DNA from 3 places in the Azospirillum lipoferum 4B genome. Region 2 is predicted to be linked to each of the others. Evidence: predicted binding sites of a transcription regulator. Region 2 holds the regulator's gene; each other region holds the start of a gene.
The links. Region 2 encodes PhoB, which activates phosphate uptake and scavenging genes when phosphate is short. Its sites were predicted from a motif close to TNTCATAAAACTGTCA; they were not measured.
Positions count from the first base shown of each region.

Region 1 (5,348 bases), 990 kb from region 2:
GCCGCTTGGGCGCCGGCGCCGTCGTCATCCCCACCGATGTCACCGATGCCGACGCGGTGAAGCGCCTCGCCGAGCGTACGGTGGAGGAATTCGGCTCCATCGACATCTGGATCGCCAATGCCGGCGTCGGCGCGGTCGGCCGCTTCGAGGATACCCCGGTCGAGGCGCACCGCCGGGTGATCGAAACCAACCTGCTGGGGCCGCTCCACGGCGCCCATGCGGTGCTGCCGCTGTTCCGCCGCCAGGGCCACGGCACCTTCATCGCCACCGTATCGGTCGGTGCCTTCGCGCCCGCTCCCTATGCCGCGGCCTATGCCGCCAGCAAATACGGTCTGGACGGGCTGCTGGAAAGCCTGCGGGCCGAGCAGGTCGACAGCCCCGGCCTGCATGTCTGCGGCGTCTATCCCGCCTTCACCGACACGCCCGGCATGATGCACGGCGCCAACTACACCGGGCACGAGCTGTCGCCGGAAGGCCCGATCTACGACGATCCCGAGGACGTGGCGGCGACGATGGTGTCCGTCGCCCGCCGGCCGCGTGCCAAGGCGATGGTCGGGGCGCTGACGCCGCTGGCCCGGCTCGGCCACGCCGTGGCGCCGCGTCTGGTGGAGGCGGTGGCCGGCTATGGCGCCCACCGTCATTTCGACCGCCAGCCCCCGGCGCCGCACAGCGACGGCAACCTGTTCCAGCCGGTGGAGCGCGGCCGGGACATCACCGGCGGCTTCTACACCCCACCGCCCGCCTGGGTCTCTCCCGTGCTGGTGGCCGGCGCCGCAGTCGCCGCCTTTGCCGCCTACCGCAGCCTGCGGCGGCATTGACCGCCCCTCCGGAATGGCGTCGACATCGGCTTCAATCGCCCTCTCCCGCCCCGGGAGAGGGTGTGACTAGCGATCCCCTGCGAAATCCCGCCACGCCCCTTGACGCAGCCCCCCGATTGCCGTAAGCACGCCGCGCACGCGTCGGCACCCCTGGAGGCCGGCGCCCTTTTCGTTTTGGAGCATCGTCATGACCAAGATCATTCCGCTCGGCGCTGAGACGCGCGAACGGGCCGGCAAGGGGACCGCCCGCCAGACCCGCCGTGACGGCCGCATTCCGGCCGTCATCTACGGTGGCAAGCAGGCTCCCCTGACCATTTCGCTCGAGAAGTTCGAGTTCACCCGCGTCCTGCATCAGCCGGGCTTCTTCACCCACCTGTTCGAGGTGACCGTCGACGGCACCGCCCATCGCGTCCTGCCGCGCGACGTGCAGTTCCACCCGGTGACCGACGTCCCGCTGCATGTCGACTTCCTGCGCGTTTCGGCCGACACCCGCACCAACGTGCAGGTTCCGGTCGAGTTCGTCGACCAGGAGAAGTCGGCCGGCCTGAAGCGCGGCGGTGTGCTGAACATCGTCCGTCACGAGCTGGAGCTGAGCTGCCCGGCCGACAGCATCCCCGAGCACATCACGATCTCGTGCGAGGGCTTCGACGTCGGCGACTCGATCCACATCTCCTCGGTCAAGCTGCCGGAGGGTGTGACCTCGACGATCACCGACCGCGATTTCACCATCGCGACCATCGTTGCCCCGTCGGGCCTGAAGTCGGACGAGAACGCCGCTTCCTAACCGGAGCGTTCGTTCTTCGACGATGGTTACAGTGGGGGGCTTCGGCCCCCCGCTTCGTTTTGTGGAGTTGCCTTTCAAAGGGTGAGGGACATGCTGCTTCTGGTCGGACTGGGCAACCCCGGCAACGAGTATGCCCGCAACCGCCACAACATCGGTTTCATGGCGGTGGAGACCATCGCCCAACGCCATCGCTTCACCCCATGGAAGAAGCGCTTCCAGGGCCAGACCGCCGAGGGCACCGTCGCCGGCGACAAGGTTCTGGCGCTGGAGCCCGCCACCTTCATGAACCTGTCGGGCCAGTCGGTGGTGGCGGCCCTGCAATTCTACAAGCTGAAGCCCGAGAACGTCGTCGTCATCCATGACGAGCTGGACCTGCCCCCCGGCAAGATCCGGGTGAAGAAGGGTGGCGGCCATGGCGGCCACAACGGCCTGCGCTCCATCGACGCGCATATCGGCAAGGACTACTGGCGCATCCGGCTGGGCATCGGCCATCCCGGCAACAAGGATCTGGTCAGCGGCTATGTCCTGCACGACTTCGCCAAGGCCGACCAGGGCTGGATCGACCCGCTGCTCGACGCCGTCTCCGACAACCTGCCCCTGATGGTGGAAGGCCAGCCGGAGCTGTTCATGAACAAGGTGACGGTGGCGACGCAGGCGCGATAAGCCGCCGCCTGCCCGTCCCCTCCCCCACTTCGCGTTTGCGCTTTGCCCCCCTTCGTAGGATAAAGCGCAACAATTCCAGCATTTCCGACGGCGAGCACCCACCCATGGGCTTCAATTGCGGCATCGTCGGCCTGCCGAACGTCGGCAAGTCGACCCTTTTCAACGCGCTGACCGCCACCCAGGCGGCGGAGGCGGCGAATTTCCCCTTCTGCACCAAGGAGCCGAACGTCGGCCGCGTCAGCGTGCCCGACCCGCGGCAGGACAAGCTGGCGGAAATCGCCAAGTCGCAGAAGGTCATCCCGACCCAGCTGGAGTTCGTGGACATCGCCGGCCTGATCCGCGGCGCGTCGAAGGGTGAAGGGCTGGGCAACCAGTTCCTCGCCAACATCCGCGAGGTCGACGCCATCGTCCATGTGCTGCGCTGCTTCGAGGACGACGACATCACCCATGTCGAGGGCAGCGTCGACCCGCTGCGCGATGCCGAGGTGGTCGAGACCGAGCTGATGCTTGCCGACATGGAAAGCCTGGAACGCCAGCTGACCAGCCTGCAGAAGAAGGCCAAGGGCGGCGACAAGGACAGCAAGATCAAGGCCGACCTGATGGAGCGCGCCCTGAAGGTGCTGCAGGACGGCAAGCCGGCCCGCGTGGTCGAGGTGTCGGACGAGGAGCGGCCGGTGTTCAAGCAGTTCATGCTGCTGACCGCCAAGCCGGTGCTCTATGTCTGCAATGTGGAGGAGGCGTCCGCCGCCACCGGCAACGCATTCTCCGCCAAGGTCGCCGAAAAGGCCAAGGCCGAGAATGCCGAAGTCGTCGTGATTTCCGCCGCCATCGAGTCCGAGGTCGCCCAGCTCACCGACCCGGCCGAGAAGGCGGAGTTCCTGGAATCGATGGGGCTGGAGGAAACCGGCCTGAACAAGCTGATCCGCGCCGGCTTCAAGCTGCTGGACCTGATCACCTTCTTCACCGTCGGCCCCAAGGAGACGCGCGCCTGGACCGTGCGCCGCAACGCCAAGGCCCCGGAAGCGGCGGGCGTCATCCACACCGACTTCGAACGCGGCTTCATCCGCGCCGAAACCATCGACTACACCAGCTATGTCACGCTGGGTGGCGAGCAGGGGGCGAAGGACGCCGGCAAGATGCGCCAGGAAGGCAAGGAATACGTCGTCCAGGATGGCGACATCTTCCACTTCCGCTTCAACGTTTAAGAAAGCGGGGTCTGGGGGGCGAGGGCTCAACCGCCCCCCTACTCCACCTCCGCCGTCACCCAACTGTCATATTGTCGTAACAATTCGCACACCCCACCCTTCAGTTAGGGGTGCGACCTGACCGCCCCGATCCGACAGAGGGGGTGCGATGCAGGCGACGCGGGTGCTGCTGGAACTGGCCGGGAATGTCGTGCTGCTCCTGTGGGGGCTGCACATGGTGCAGAGCGGGCTGACCCGCGCGCTGGGCGGCGACCTGCGCCGCATCCTGGGCGCCGGGCTGCGCAACCGCTGGACCGCCTTCCTGTCCGGCATGGGCATCACCATGCTGTTGCAGAGCAGCACCGCCACCGGCCTGATGGCGACCGGCTTCACCGCCAACGGGCTGGTGTCGCTGATGCCGGCGCTGGCGGTGATGCTGGGGGCCAATGTCGGCTCCACCCTGATCGTCCAGGTCCTCGCCTTCGACGTCACCCATGTGGCGCCGGTGCTGCTGCTCGGCGGCTTCCTTGCCTTCCGCCGCGGCGGCCGGACGCGCAGCCGCGACCTGGGCCGGGTCGCCATCGGTCTGGGGCTGATGCTGCTGTCGCTGCACCTGCTGGTCGCCACCATCGCTCCGGCAGAGAACGCGCCGATGCTGCGGCGGATGCTGGGCATGCTGACCGCCGATCCGGTGGTGGCGGTGCTGTTGGCCGCCATCCTGTCCTGGGCCGCCCATTCCAGCGTCGCCGCGATCCTGCTGATCGCCTCGCTGGCCGGCGGCGGGGTGATCGGGCCGGAGGCCGCCGTCGCCATGGTGGCCGGCGCCAATCTGGGCAGCGCGATCAATCCCATCGTCGAGGGGCCGGGCGGCGACGGCCACAATCCGGCGGCCCGGCGGCTGCCGGTGGGCAATCTGGTCAACCGCATCGCCGGATGCCTGATCGTCCTGCCGCTGCTTGGGCCGATCACCGCCGGGCTGCAGACGCTGTCGCCGGATGCCACCCGGCTGGCCGCCAACTTCCACCTCGCCTTCAATCTGGCGATGGCCGCGCTGTTCATCGGTCCGCTGCCCTGGTTCGCCCGGGTTCTGACCCGGCTGTTCCCGGAACGGGTAGCCGTCGCCGATCCGGGAATGCCGCTCTATCTCGACCGCAGCGCGCTCCGCGTCCCCCACCTCGCCATCGCCAACGCGGCACGCGAGGCGCTGCGCATGGCCGACGCGGTGGACAGCATGCTGCGCGGCGCCCTGGACGTGCTGCACAGCGACGACCGCAAGCGGGTGCAGGAAATCCGGCGGATGGACGACGTGCTGGACCGGCTGCATGACGCGATCAAGCACTATCTCACCCAGATCAACGTGGAGGATCTGGACGAACGCGACGCCCGCCGGGTGTCGGACGTGCTGACCTTCACCATCAACCTCGAACATGTCGGCGACATCGTCGACCGCAACCTGATGGAGGCGGCGTCCAAGAAGATTCGGCGCAAGCTGCGCTTTTCCACCGAAGGGGCGGCCGAAATCGCCGGCATGCTGGAACGGCTGAGCGAAACCCAGCGGCTGGCCGCCGCCGTCTTCGTGTCCGGCGACATCCGCTCCGCCCGCGCGCTGATGCGCGAGAAGGAAGTGATCCGCGACCTGGAGACCAGCGCCACCGAGGCGCATTTCGCCCGCCTGCGTGCCGGACGGACCGAAAGCGTGGAGACCAGCGCCCTGCATCTGGACATCCTGCGCGACCTGCGCCGCATCAACGCCCATCTGGTCGCCGCCGCCTACCCGGTGCTCGATCAATCGGGGGAGTTGCTGCCCAGCCGTCTCAAGCACGGGGCAACCCATGGGTGACGAACCTGCCCAAAGACGGGGTGAGGCGAGGCCCACGCTTCGCCCTTTTCTTGTCACCG
Region 1 covers NC_016622.1:1,837,625-1,842,972, forward strand. Annotated here, with positions in the region: gene AZOLI_RS08525 (SDR family oxidoreductase) at 1-818, shown strand, start outside; gene AZOLI_RS08530 (50S ribosomal protein L25/general stress protein Ctc) at 1,006-1,602, shown strand; gene pth (aminoacyl-tRNA hydrolase) at 1,693-2,265, shown strand; gene ychF (redox-regulated ATPase YchF) at 2,370-3,470, shown strand; gene AZOLI_RS08545 (Na/Pi cotransporter family protein) at 3,619-5,289, shown strand.
Region 1: AZOLI_RS08545 (Na/Pi cotransporter family protein) is a predicted target of PhoB. The motif match lies at 3,524-3,539, and genes of this name have one in related genera.

Region 2 (5,348 bases):
ATATGCCGGACGCGGCGTGCGCACCTGGCTGAAACCGGCTCTGGAGATCCTGGCCGGCATTCCGACCGTGGTCTACGGCTTCTTCGCCGCGCTGACCATGGCGCCCTTCGTCCGCTCGGTGGGCGAGGCGCTGGGGCTGGACGTCAGTTCGGAATCGGCGCTGGCGGCCGGCATCGTCATGGGGGTGATGATCATCCCCTTCGTCAGCTCGCTGTCCGACGACGTCATCAACGCGGTGCCGCAGAGCTTGCGCGACGGCTCTTACGGGCTGGGCGCCACCAAGTCGGAGACGATCAAGCAGGTGGTTCTGCCGGCGGCGCTGCCGGGCATCGTCGCCGCGGTGATGCTGGCGGTCAGCCGCGCCATCGGCGAGACGATGATCGTCACCATGGCGTCCGGCCTGACCGCCAACATGACCGCCAACCCGCTGCAGGCGGTGACCACCGTCACCACCCAGATCGCCACGCTGCTGGTCGGCGACCAGGAGTTCGACAGCCCGAAGACGCTGTCGGCCTTCGGCCTCGGCCTCGTGCTGTTCCTCGTCACGCTCTGCCTCAACATGGTCGCCCTGCGGGTGGTCCGGACCTATCGGGAAAAATATGACTGACCTCGTCGAGCAGGACGCGGCGGCCGTGGCGCCCTCCCCCGGCTCCAACGGTGCGGCGAAGTCGCGGGTCCGGAGCGAAGCCTTCGCCCGCCGCCTGCGCGCCCGCCATGCCGCGGAACGCCGCTTCCGGTTGGCCGGGGCGGCGGCGGTGGCGCTGGCGGCGCTGATGCTGGTGGTTCTGCTGGGCTCCATCGTCGCCAAGGGCAGCACCGCCTTCTGGGAAGCGCGGATCAGGCTGGAGGTGACGCTGGACCCGGCCGAGGTCGCCGAGCGCAACTACACTCCCCTGCTGCGCCGGGCGCTCCATGCCCAGTTCCCGCAGGTGACCGACCGCGCCGGCAAACGCGTGCTGAACGACCTGCTGTCGTCGGGCGCGCCGTACGAGCTGGAGGCGATGGTCGCCAAGAACCCGGCGCTGGTCGGCACCACCCTGACCGTCTGGGTGCGCGCCGACGACGAGATCGACCAGCTGGTGAAGGGCCGCTACCGCCGCGACCTGCCGGAGAGCGAGCGTGGGCTCAGCGATGCCAAGATCGCCGCGGCCGATGCGTTGCTGGCCTCCGGCGCGCTGGCGCAGGGCTTCAACACCACCCTGTTCACCGCCGGCGACAGCCGCGAGCCGGAACAGGCAGGCATCGGCGGCGCCATCGTCGGTTCGCTGCTGACGCTCCTGGTGACCATGGCGCTGTCGGTGCCGGTCGGCATCTCCGCCGCGGTCTATCTGGAGGAGTTCGCGCCGAAGAACCGCTGGACCGACCTGATCGAGGTGAACATCAACAACCTCGCCGCGGTGCCGTCGATCATCTTCGGCCTGCTGGGTCTTGCCGTTTTCCTGGGTTTCTTCGGCATGCCGCGTTCGGCGCCGCTGGTCGGTGGGCTGGTGATGGCGCTGATGACGCTGCCGGTGATCATCATCTCGGCCCGCGTCGCGCTGAAGGCGGTGCCGCCGTCGATCCGCGAGGCGGCGCTGGGCATCGGCGCCTCGCCCTTGCAGACGGTTCTGCACCATGTGCTGCCGCTGGCGATGCCCGGCATCCTCACCGGCACCATCATCGGCATGGCCCGCGCGCTGGGCGAGACGGCACCGCTGCTGATGATCGGCATGGTCGCCTTCATCGTCGACGTGCCCCATGGGCTGACCGACAGTGCCACGGTGCTGCCCGTTCAAATCTACATGTGGGCCGACAGCCCGGAGCGTGCCTTCACCGAACGCACCTCGGCGGCGATCCTGATCCTGCTCGGCGTCCTGATCCTGCTGAACGGGACGGCCGTGATCCTGCGCAAGATTTTCGAGAGACGGTGGTGAGCGCCCCATGAGCATTACGAGCGGCATCCCGAGCGGCATCCCGAGTCCGCTGAAGCTGCGGCCCCGCGGCGACCAGCGCCCCGGTCAACACCCTGGGCAGCAGTCCGGTGCCGTCCTGCCCAACAAGATGACCGCCCGCGGGGTGAAGGTGTTCTACGGTGCCAAGCAGGCGCTGAAGGGCATCGACCTCGACATCCACGAGAGCCGGGTGCTGGCGCTGATCGGCCCGTCCGGCTGCGGCAAGTCGACCTTCCTGCGCTGCCTGAACCGGATGAACGACACCGTCGAGGGCTGCCGGGTCGAGGGACGGATCGCGCTGGACGGCGAGGACGTCTACGGCAAGGCGGTCGATGCGGTGCAGCTGCGCGCCCGCGTCGGCATGGTGTTCCAGAAACCGAACCCGTTTCCGAAGTCGATCTACGACAACATCGCCTATGGTCCGCGCATTCACGGCCTGGCTTCCGGCCGCGACGAGCTGGACGAGGTGGTGCAGAGTTCGCTGAAGCGCGCCGGCCTGTGGGGCGAGGTGAAGGACCGCCTGCGCGAGCCCGGCACCAGCCTGTCCGGCGGCCAGCAGCAGCGGCTGTGCATCGCCCGCGCCATCGCCGTCAGCCCCGAGGTGATCCTGATGGACGAGCCCTGCTCGGCGCTCGACCCCATCGCGACCGCCCATATCGAGGAGCTGATCGACGAGCTGCGGGCCAACTACACCATCGTCATCGTCACCCACAACATGCAGCAGGCCGCCCGCGTGTCGCAGCGCACCGCCTTCTTCCATCTGGGCGAGATGGTGGAGTGCGACGACACCGAGGAAATCTTCACGAACCCGCGCGACGAGCGCACCCAGGGCTACATCACCGGCCGCTACGGCTGAGAGCCCTGCTCCTAAAAGCCTTGCCTGATTTTGCGCCCCTTCCCTCCTTTGTTGAAAAGGCTGTCCCATGCCGGTTAACGTCGAGACGCGCGCTGTGAACGGAGCCTCCATGAACGCGGCCCTGAAGCCGCTCGTCCTGGTCGTCGAGGACGAGGCCGACATTCTGACGCTGTTGAAGTACAACCTGGAAAAGGAAGGCTTCCGCGTCGCCACCGCCAGCGACGGCGAGGAGGCCCTGCTGGCCGCCGGCGAACAGACGCCGCACATCGTGCTGCTCGACTGGATGCTACCGCTGATGAGCGGGCTGGAGGTCTGCCGCCAGCTGCGCCGCAACGCCAAGACCCGCGACATCCCGATCATCATGCTGACCGCCCGCGGCGAGGAAGGCGACCGGGTGCGCGGCCTGAATTCCGGCGCCGACGACTACATCACCAAGCCCTTCTCCCCGACCGAGCTGGTGGCCCGCATGCGCGCGGTCCTGCGCCGCGCCTCGCCCGGCATGACGGACGAGGTGCTGACCTTCGCCGACGTGACGATGGATCTGGCCGCCCACCGCGTACGCCGCAATGGGCGCGACGTACATCTCGGTCCGACGGAATTCCGCCTGCTGCGCCACTTCATGCAGCATCCCGGCCGCGTCTTCTCGCGCGAACAGCTGCTCGATCTGGTGTGGGGCCATGACGTGTACGTCGAGCCGCGCACGGTCGACGTACACATCCGCCGCCTGCGCAAGGCGATGAACGAAGAGGAAGAACTGGATCTGATCCGCACCGTGCGGTCGGCAGGCTACGCGCTGGATACGAAGTCGATGTGATTCGGGGTCAGATCCCCGCCTAACCTCCCCCGCACAAGCACTTGTCCCCTCCCCCGCCCAGCGGGGGAGGGTTAGGGTGGGGGCAAGACCGCCGACACTGGTGAGAATGCCCTCCATGATCCTGCTCTTCACCGACTTCGGCCTCTCCGGCCCCTACACCGGCCAGATGAAGGCGGTGCTGGCGCAGCAGGCGCCAACCGTCCCGGTCATCGACCTGTTCGCCGACGCCCCCGCCTTCGACCCGCAGCTGTCGGCCTACCTTCTGGCCGCCTACGCCCCGGCCTTCCCCGCCGGCAGCGTCTTTCTCTGCGTCGTCGATCCGGGTGTCGGCACCGACCGGCGGCCGGTGATGGTGGAGGCCGATGGGCGGTGGTTCGTCGGCCCCGACAACGGCCTCTTCGCCCTGATCGCCCGCCGCGCAACGTCGCTAAAGGCCTGGACCATCGACTGGATTCCGGACCGGCTGTCCGCCAGCTTCCACGGCCGCGACCTGTTCGCCCCCGTGGCCGCCGATCTGGCGACCGGCCGGCCGGTGCAGCGCAGCCGCCTCACCCTCGCTGCCATCGACCGCCCCGACTGGCCGGACGAGCTGGCGCGCATCGTCTATGTCGATGTCTACGGCAACGCCATGACCGGCATGCGGGCGTCCACCCTGCCCGCCGCCGCCATGCTGACCGCCGCCGGCACCCGCATCGCCCGCGCCCGCACCTTCGGCGCCGTCGGGCCGGGCGAGCCGCTGTGGTACGAGAACTCCAACGGGCTGGCCGAGATCGCCGTCAACCGCGGGCGGGCCGATCAAGCGCTTGGTCTCAAGGTCGGCGATGCGGTGACGGTCGGGTCCTGAAAAGAAAACCGCCCGGAAGCGGGTGCTTCCGGGCGGCTGCTGTATTGATGCGATGCTTGTCCGATCAGGCGTCTTCAGGCTCAGTCGTTGTTGCGCTGACCCAGGAACTGCAGCAGGAACTGCAGCAGGAACTGGAACAGGTTGATGAAGTCCAGGTACAGCGTCAGGGCGCCCATCAGGGCCAGCTTGCCGGTGCTCTCGTGATCGTAGCCCTCGGCGTAGCTTTCCTTGATCGCCTGGGTGTCGTAGGCGGTCAGGCCGGTGAAGATCAGCACGCCGATGGCGGAGATCGCGAAGTGCAGGGCTGGCGACTGGAAGAAGATGTTCGCCAAGCCGGCGATCACCAGACCGATGACGCCCATCATCAGGAACGAGCCCATCTTCGACAGGTCGGCCTTCGTGGTGTAGCCGTACAGGCTCATCGCCAGGAAGGTCGCGGCGGTGACGAAGAAGGTCAGCGCGATCGACGCCCCGGTGAAGACCAGGAAGATGGCCGACATCGACAGGCCCATCGCGCCGCAGTAGGCCCAGAAAATCATCTGTGCCGATGCGAAGGACAGGCGCTGGATGCCGAAGGACAGCACCATCACGAACGCCAGCGGGGCCAGCATCACCACCCACTTCAGCGGAGTGCCGAAGATGGCCGCCATCATGGCCGGGCTGGACGACACGAGCGCGGCGACCAGGCCCGTCAGGATCAGGCCGGCGCCCATGTAGTTGTACACGCGCAGCATGTGCTGGCGCAGGCCTTCGTCGAAGTATCCCCGATCTGTCGCGCGGCCTGCGGTCGCGAAGCGGTTATAGGTCGGGTCTGCCATGTTGGTTTCCTCGGTGGAATAGGGTGATCCCGTCGCCATGACATATTGGCGAGTCCGCAATTCGGTTCAATAGGAATCGGCAGCG
Region 2 covers NC_016622.1:2,824,077-2,829,424, reverse strand. Annotated here, with positions in the region: gene pstC (phosphate ABC transporter permease subunit PstC) at 1-607, shown strand, start outside; gene pstA (phosphate ABC transporter permease PstA) at 600-1,913, shown strand; gene pstB (phosphate ABC transporter ATP-binding protein PstB) at 2,041-2,787, shown strand; gene phoB (phosphate regulon transcriptional regulator PhoB) at 2,897-3,601, shown strand; gene AZOLI_RS13115 (SAM hydrolase/SAM-dependent halogenase family protein) at 3,717-4,445, shown strand; gene AZOLI_RS13110 (Bax inhibitor-1/YccA family protein) at 4,526-5,263, opposite strand.

Region 3 (5,348 bases), on a different replicon from region 2:
TCGCGGTCGGCGGGCGCGGCACGCTGGCCGGCGGCATCCTCGGCGCGGTGCTGGTCAACATGGGCAAGAGCTACTTCACCGGCGCCTTGCCGGAGCTGTGGCTGTTCGCTCTCGGCGGCCTGTTCGTGGCGGTCACGCTGTTCCTTCCCAAGGGCCTGCTCGGGCTGTGGGGGCAGCTGACCGCAAAGCTGCCCCGCCGCAACAAGACCGCCGCCCTTCCCAACGCCCAAACCGCTAACCAGACCGCTGGCCAGAAGGGAGCCTGACCCATGAGCACGGAATCCACCCTTCTCTATCTCGATGGCGTGTCGGTCAGCTTCGACGGTTTCAAGGCGCTGAACAGCCTGTCGCTGGTGATGATGCCGGGCGAAATGCGGGCGATCATCGGCCCCAACGGCGCCGGCAAGACCACCATGATGGACGTCATAACCGGCAAGACCCGCCCCGACACCGGCACCATCCTGTTCGAGGGCCAGACCGACCTGACCCGCCTGCGCGAGGCGGCCATCGCCAATCTCGGCATCGGCCGCAAATTCCAGCGCCCCACCGTGTTCGAACCTCACACGGTGTGGGACAATCTGGATCTCGCGTTGAAGGCGCCGCGCCGGCCGCTGAAGACGCTGACCTACGCCATCAGCCGCGACGACCGCGCCCGCATCGAGGAAATCCTCGACGTCACCCGCCTGTCCGCTTTGCGCGGCCGCCAAGCCGGCAGCCTGTCCCATGGTCAGAAGCAGTGGCTGGAGATCGGCATGCTGTTGGCCCAGGACCCCAAGCTTCTGCTGGTGGACGAACCGGTGGCCGGCATGACCGATGCCGAAACCGAACAGACCGCCGAACTGCTCTGCAGCATTGCCGGCAAGCATTCGGTGATCGTGGTGGAGCATGACATGAGCTTCGTCCGCGCGCTGGGCGTCAAGGTGACGGTGCTGGCCGAGGGCTCCGTCCTGGCCGAAGGCTCGCTGGACGCGGTCAGCGCCAATCAACAGGTCATCGACACCTATCTCGGCCGCTGACGGGAGACCCCATGATGCTCGACGTTCGTTCCCTCGATCTGCATTACGGCGCCGCCCAGGCCCTGCGCAGCGTTTCCATGAAGGCCGAAATCGGCAAGGTCACCTGTCTGGTCGGCCGCAACGGCGTCGGCAAATCCAGCCTTCTGCGCGCCATCGTCGGGCTGAAGCCGGTGTCGGGCGGCTCCATCGGCTGGGACGGTGCCGACGTGACGAAGATGGCGCCGGCCGACCGTGCACGCCGCGGCATCGCCTATGTCCCGCAGGGGCGCGAGATCTTCCCGCTGTTGACGGTACGGGAAAATCTTCTGACCGGCTACGCCCCGCTGCCGCGCTCGCAACGCTCGATCCCCGACGAGGTGTTCGAGCTGTTCCCGGTGCTGAAATCCATGCTGGAGCGCCGCGGCGGCGACCTGTCGGGCGGGCAGCAACAGCAGCTCGCCATCGGCCGTGCCCTGGTGACGCGCCCGCGCCTGCTGGTGCTGGACGAGCCGACCGAAGGCATCCAGCCCTCCATCATCAAGGACATCGGCCGCGCCATCTCTTACCTGCGCGACAAGGGCACCATGGCGATCCTGCTGGTCGAGCAGTATTTCGATTTCGCCCGCGACCTCGCCGACGACTGGGTAGTGATGGAGCGTGGCGAGGTGATGCTGTCCGGTCCCCGCAGCGACCTGGACGAGCAGGAGGTGCGCAAGTACCTGACGGTGTGATGCCGATGGCGGCGATTTTCGACGGGTCGTCTACGGAATAACCGCGTTTCCATTGCGTCTTTCATCCATCGGGTCCGCCATCCGGCGGACCGGTATTTGGGGAGCAACCACGCAATGATGTCCGCATTCCGTGTCACCGTCGCCGCCGTCGGCCTGGGCGCCGTCCTGTTCGGCACTCCGGCATTCGCTCAGGACAAGGAACCGGCCATGACGGGTAAGACCGCAATGGGTCCTGTCCTGACCGATGCGAAGGGCATGACGCTCTACATCTTCGATAAGGACACGGCAGGCAAATCGGCCTGCAACGGGCCTTGCGCGACGAACTGGCCGCCGCTGATGGCTACCGCTTCCGCCAAGCCGATGGGCAAATACAGCGTCGTCACCCGCGACGACGGAGCCCGGCAATGGGCCTACGACGGCAAGCCGCTCTACACCTGGGCCAAGGACATGAAGCCCGGCGATACCACGGGTGACGGCGTGAACAATGTCTGGCACGTGGCGAAGCCGTAAGGCCCAATCCGCGGTGTCGTGGTGGTCATTCCGCCCCACGGCGCCGCGATCTTTCGAGGTGTTCTTATCCTGTTGAGGTAATTCGCAAACATCGGCTTCGCAGGCGGCGCTCTTTAATGGTCGTTAAGGATCGAAACCGCAAGATGTCCTCACCGTCATCTTGCTCATGGAGCAGCAGGCCATGTCGATCTACAACGCCGTCTCGTTCGAAGCCACGCCCTCCGCCGAACCGAAGGTCCGCAAGATGCACGGTCTGCCGCGGCTGGCGGTGTGGACCGTGATGATCGGTGCGCCTTGGGTGGTGATCGTGCAGGCGGTGCGCCTGTTCTTCTGAGAACGGCGCACCTCCCGTTTTTTGGCCCGTTTTTTGGCCCGTATCCGGCCCCTTACTTGGCTGGCGCTACCCAGGGTTCCAACGCGCCTATCTTCTTGGCCCGCTTCTCGTCGGCCGAGAGTTTGAAATTGTGCCCATAGGGCGCGCTCTCGAACGAGCCGTAGCCGGGATTGGCCAGCATCAGCCAGTCGCGCCCGAAATGCTCCTTCGCCGCTTCATAGGCTTTCAGCCGCTCCGCCTCGCTGCCGTTGTAGGCGTCGGAGAAGTCGCCGAAGTTATCGCCGAACAGCAGAACGATCCGGTAATCCTTGGCGATCGCCGCGCGCCGCGTGCTCTTTGCCGAACTCCAGTCCGGCTTTTCCTTGGACATCAGGAAGGTATCGACGTTGCCGCCCATCGGGAAGCCCAGCGCCTGCGCGTTGCGGCGGGTCGGCTCCTCCTGGTCGGCGCTGCGGTTGGTAACGTAGAAGACCTTGACGCCCTTCGACTCGGCATACTGGGTGAACTCCACCGCGCCCGGCACCGCCGTCGCCTTTTCCGCCCTCACCCAGGCATCCCAGGTCTTGGGCGAGAAATCGGTGCCGGAGGTGACAAGACCGGCCTGGTAGGCGGAGTTGTCCATCGCCGTCTCGTCCAAATCCAGCACCACGGCCGGCGGCAGCTCCTGGAAATTGCCGGTCTGCTCGGTCGCCGCGGTCCAGGCCTTGTCCGCCAGCGCCTTGTCCAACTGGATCCTGCCCAGCGCATAGACCGCCAGCGCGTTCGCCTTGTATTCGACCGAGCGCTGCATCCACAACTCGGCGTTCAGCAGATCGCTTTGCGGCACAGGATCGGCAGCCAGGGCAGGGCCGGCCAGAAGCGAGAGGACAATCGCACCGGACAGCAGCGACCAGCGCCCGGAACAGGCGGATTTGCGCATCGACACACCCATCCATCAAGTGTCATGGAACTGTCATCGAAGCACAGTTCAGGTCGCTTGGCGATGATCCCGTGACGCTTGCGTCACGGTGTCCTGGTACGCTTGCGTCACGGTGTCCCGGTACGCTCCAATTCGCTCCAGCGCAGCGGAATCGCCGCCTTCCGCCGCCACCCGCGCTCGACATGCAGGCTCCAGCTTCGCTGGGCGTTGGGAAGTTCGGGGTCGGGCTCCCAGTCGATGCCGACCGCCCCGGTCAGGTGCAGCACATCGCCCCTGGCGACATCGACCAGCAGCAGCCCGGCGCGCGGGTTCAGCAGCATGTTGCCCAGCGTGTTGAAATAGCGGTTGCCGGCATAGTCCGGCACGATCAGCCGGTCGCCGTCGACCCGGATGAAGCCTGCCGGTCCGCCCCGGTGCGACACGTCCAGCCGGGCATCGCCAGCCGGCGACGAAGCCGATGCGACGAAGGCGGTGTCGGCCTTTCCGATCAGGCGCCGCGCCTCCTCGTCCAGACCGGTCAGCATTTCCATGGCACCAGGGGAGGCTGCCGGTGCCGTTTCCACCCTGCGGACATGAATGTACTGCGGACAGTTGCCGAAGCTCTCCTCCACCCCTATCGCAAAGGCCGTCCCGTCGCGCGCCACCACCCGGCCATTCACGCGGTTGCGGCGGCGGGTGCCGAGGTCGATGCCCAGCGCCGCCACCGGATCCCCGACCGCCGGCCCGGCCGGCCAGGGCTGCCACGCGCCATGGTCCGGCCGCACCCACAGTGTTCTGGAATCGGAGGCGGCGACGAAGCCGGGAGCGCCGGTCAGCACTCCGGCCGCCGGATCGCCGGCCTCGTCCCGTGTGGCGACCAGCAGCCAGGGCAGCAGCGGGTAGAATTCCCGGTGCTGCGAGATCAGCCGGTCGCGGATCGGCGCCGACGGCACGCGGAACCCGGCCCGCGCCTGCGCCGCCCGCTCGCCGGGATGGAAGGGATCGGGGATGCGGTCCTGCTCCATGGCCGTGCTCCTGTGTTTGGGGTGAAGGGCGTTCAGGCGGGTTGCGGAATGGCGCTTTGGGCCATTGGGGTCAGCGCCGGGATCGCCTCCACCCGCTCCAGCCAGCGGCGAACCGCCGGATAGGGATCGAGCGGGATGCGGCCTTCCGGGGCGCGGGCGACATAGGCGTAGCAGGCGATGTCGGCGATGGTCGGCCGCTCCGCCGCCAGCCAGTCACGGCTTGCCAGATGGCTGTCCATGAAGCGCAGGACGCGTCCGGCGACCGCCTGCGCGTCGGTCAGCGAAGCGGCCCCGCCCCACAGCGTCAGGATGCGCGCCAGCGCCGGCCCGAAGCGCAGGTCGCCCGCGGCGACCGACAGCCAGCGCTGCACCCGCGCCGCCTCCTCCGGCGCCTTCGGGTTCCACAGGCCGGAGGCGTCGTAGCGGTCGGCGAGATAGACAAGGATGGCGACGGAGTCCGGCAGGACGAGATCGCCGTCGACCAGTACAGGTATCTGCCCGAAGGGGTTGAGGGCGAGGAAGCTTTCCGACCGCCGCAGTTCCGCGCCGGCCTCGACGAAGCGGTAAGGCAGGCCGAGAATGTTCAGGAAGGCTTCCACCCGGTGGCTGTGCCCTGACAGCGGCGTGCCGTAGAGCGTGATGGCGGGTTCGGCGGTGGTGCTCATCGGACAGGTCCCTTCATCGACTGTTTCGCGGATGCCCACAGCCAACCACTTGCGCGCTTCGGCAGGAATGCGCTTTGATCGAAAGGTACTCTTTCAGCAACCGGAAGAATCGTGGACCGGCTGGACGAACTGGCGATCTTCGTCGCGATCCTGGAGGCCGGCAGCCTCGCCGGCGCGGCCAAGCGGCTGC
Region 3 covers NC_016585.1:86,723-92,070, forward strand. Annotated here, with positions in the region: gene urtC (urea ABC transporter permease subunit UrtC) at 1-266, shown strand, start outside; gene urtD (urea ABC transporter ATP-binding protein UrtD) at 270-1,016, shown strand; gene urtE (urea ABC transporter ATP-binding subunit UrtE) at 1,031-1,726, shown strand; gene AZOLI_RS14250 (hypothetical protein) at 1,844-2,236, shown strand; gene AZOLI_RS32885 (hypothetical protein) at 2,418-2,570, shown strand; gene AZOLI_RS14255 (5'-nucleotidase, lipoprotein e(P4) family) at 2,623-3,489, opposite strand; gene AZOLI_RS14260 (pyridoxamine 5'-phosphate oxidase family protein) at 3,597-4,493, opposite strand; gene AZOLI_RS14265 (glutathione S-transferase family protein) at 4,526-5,158, opposite strand; gene AZOLI_RS14270 (LysR family transcriptional regulator) at 5,270-5,348, shown strand, end outside.
Region 3: AZOLI_RS14255 (5'-nucleotidase, lipoprotein e(P4) family) is a predicted target of PhoB. The motif match lies at 3,510-3,525, and genes of this name have one in related genera.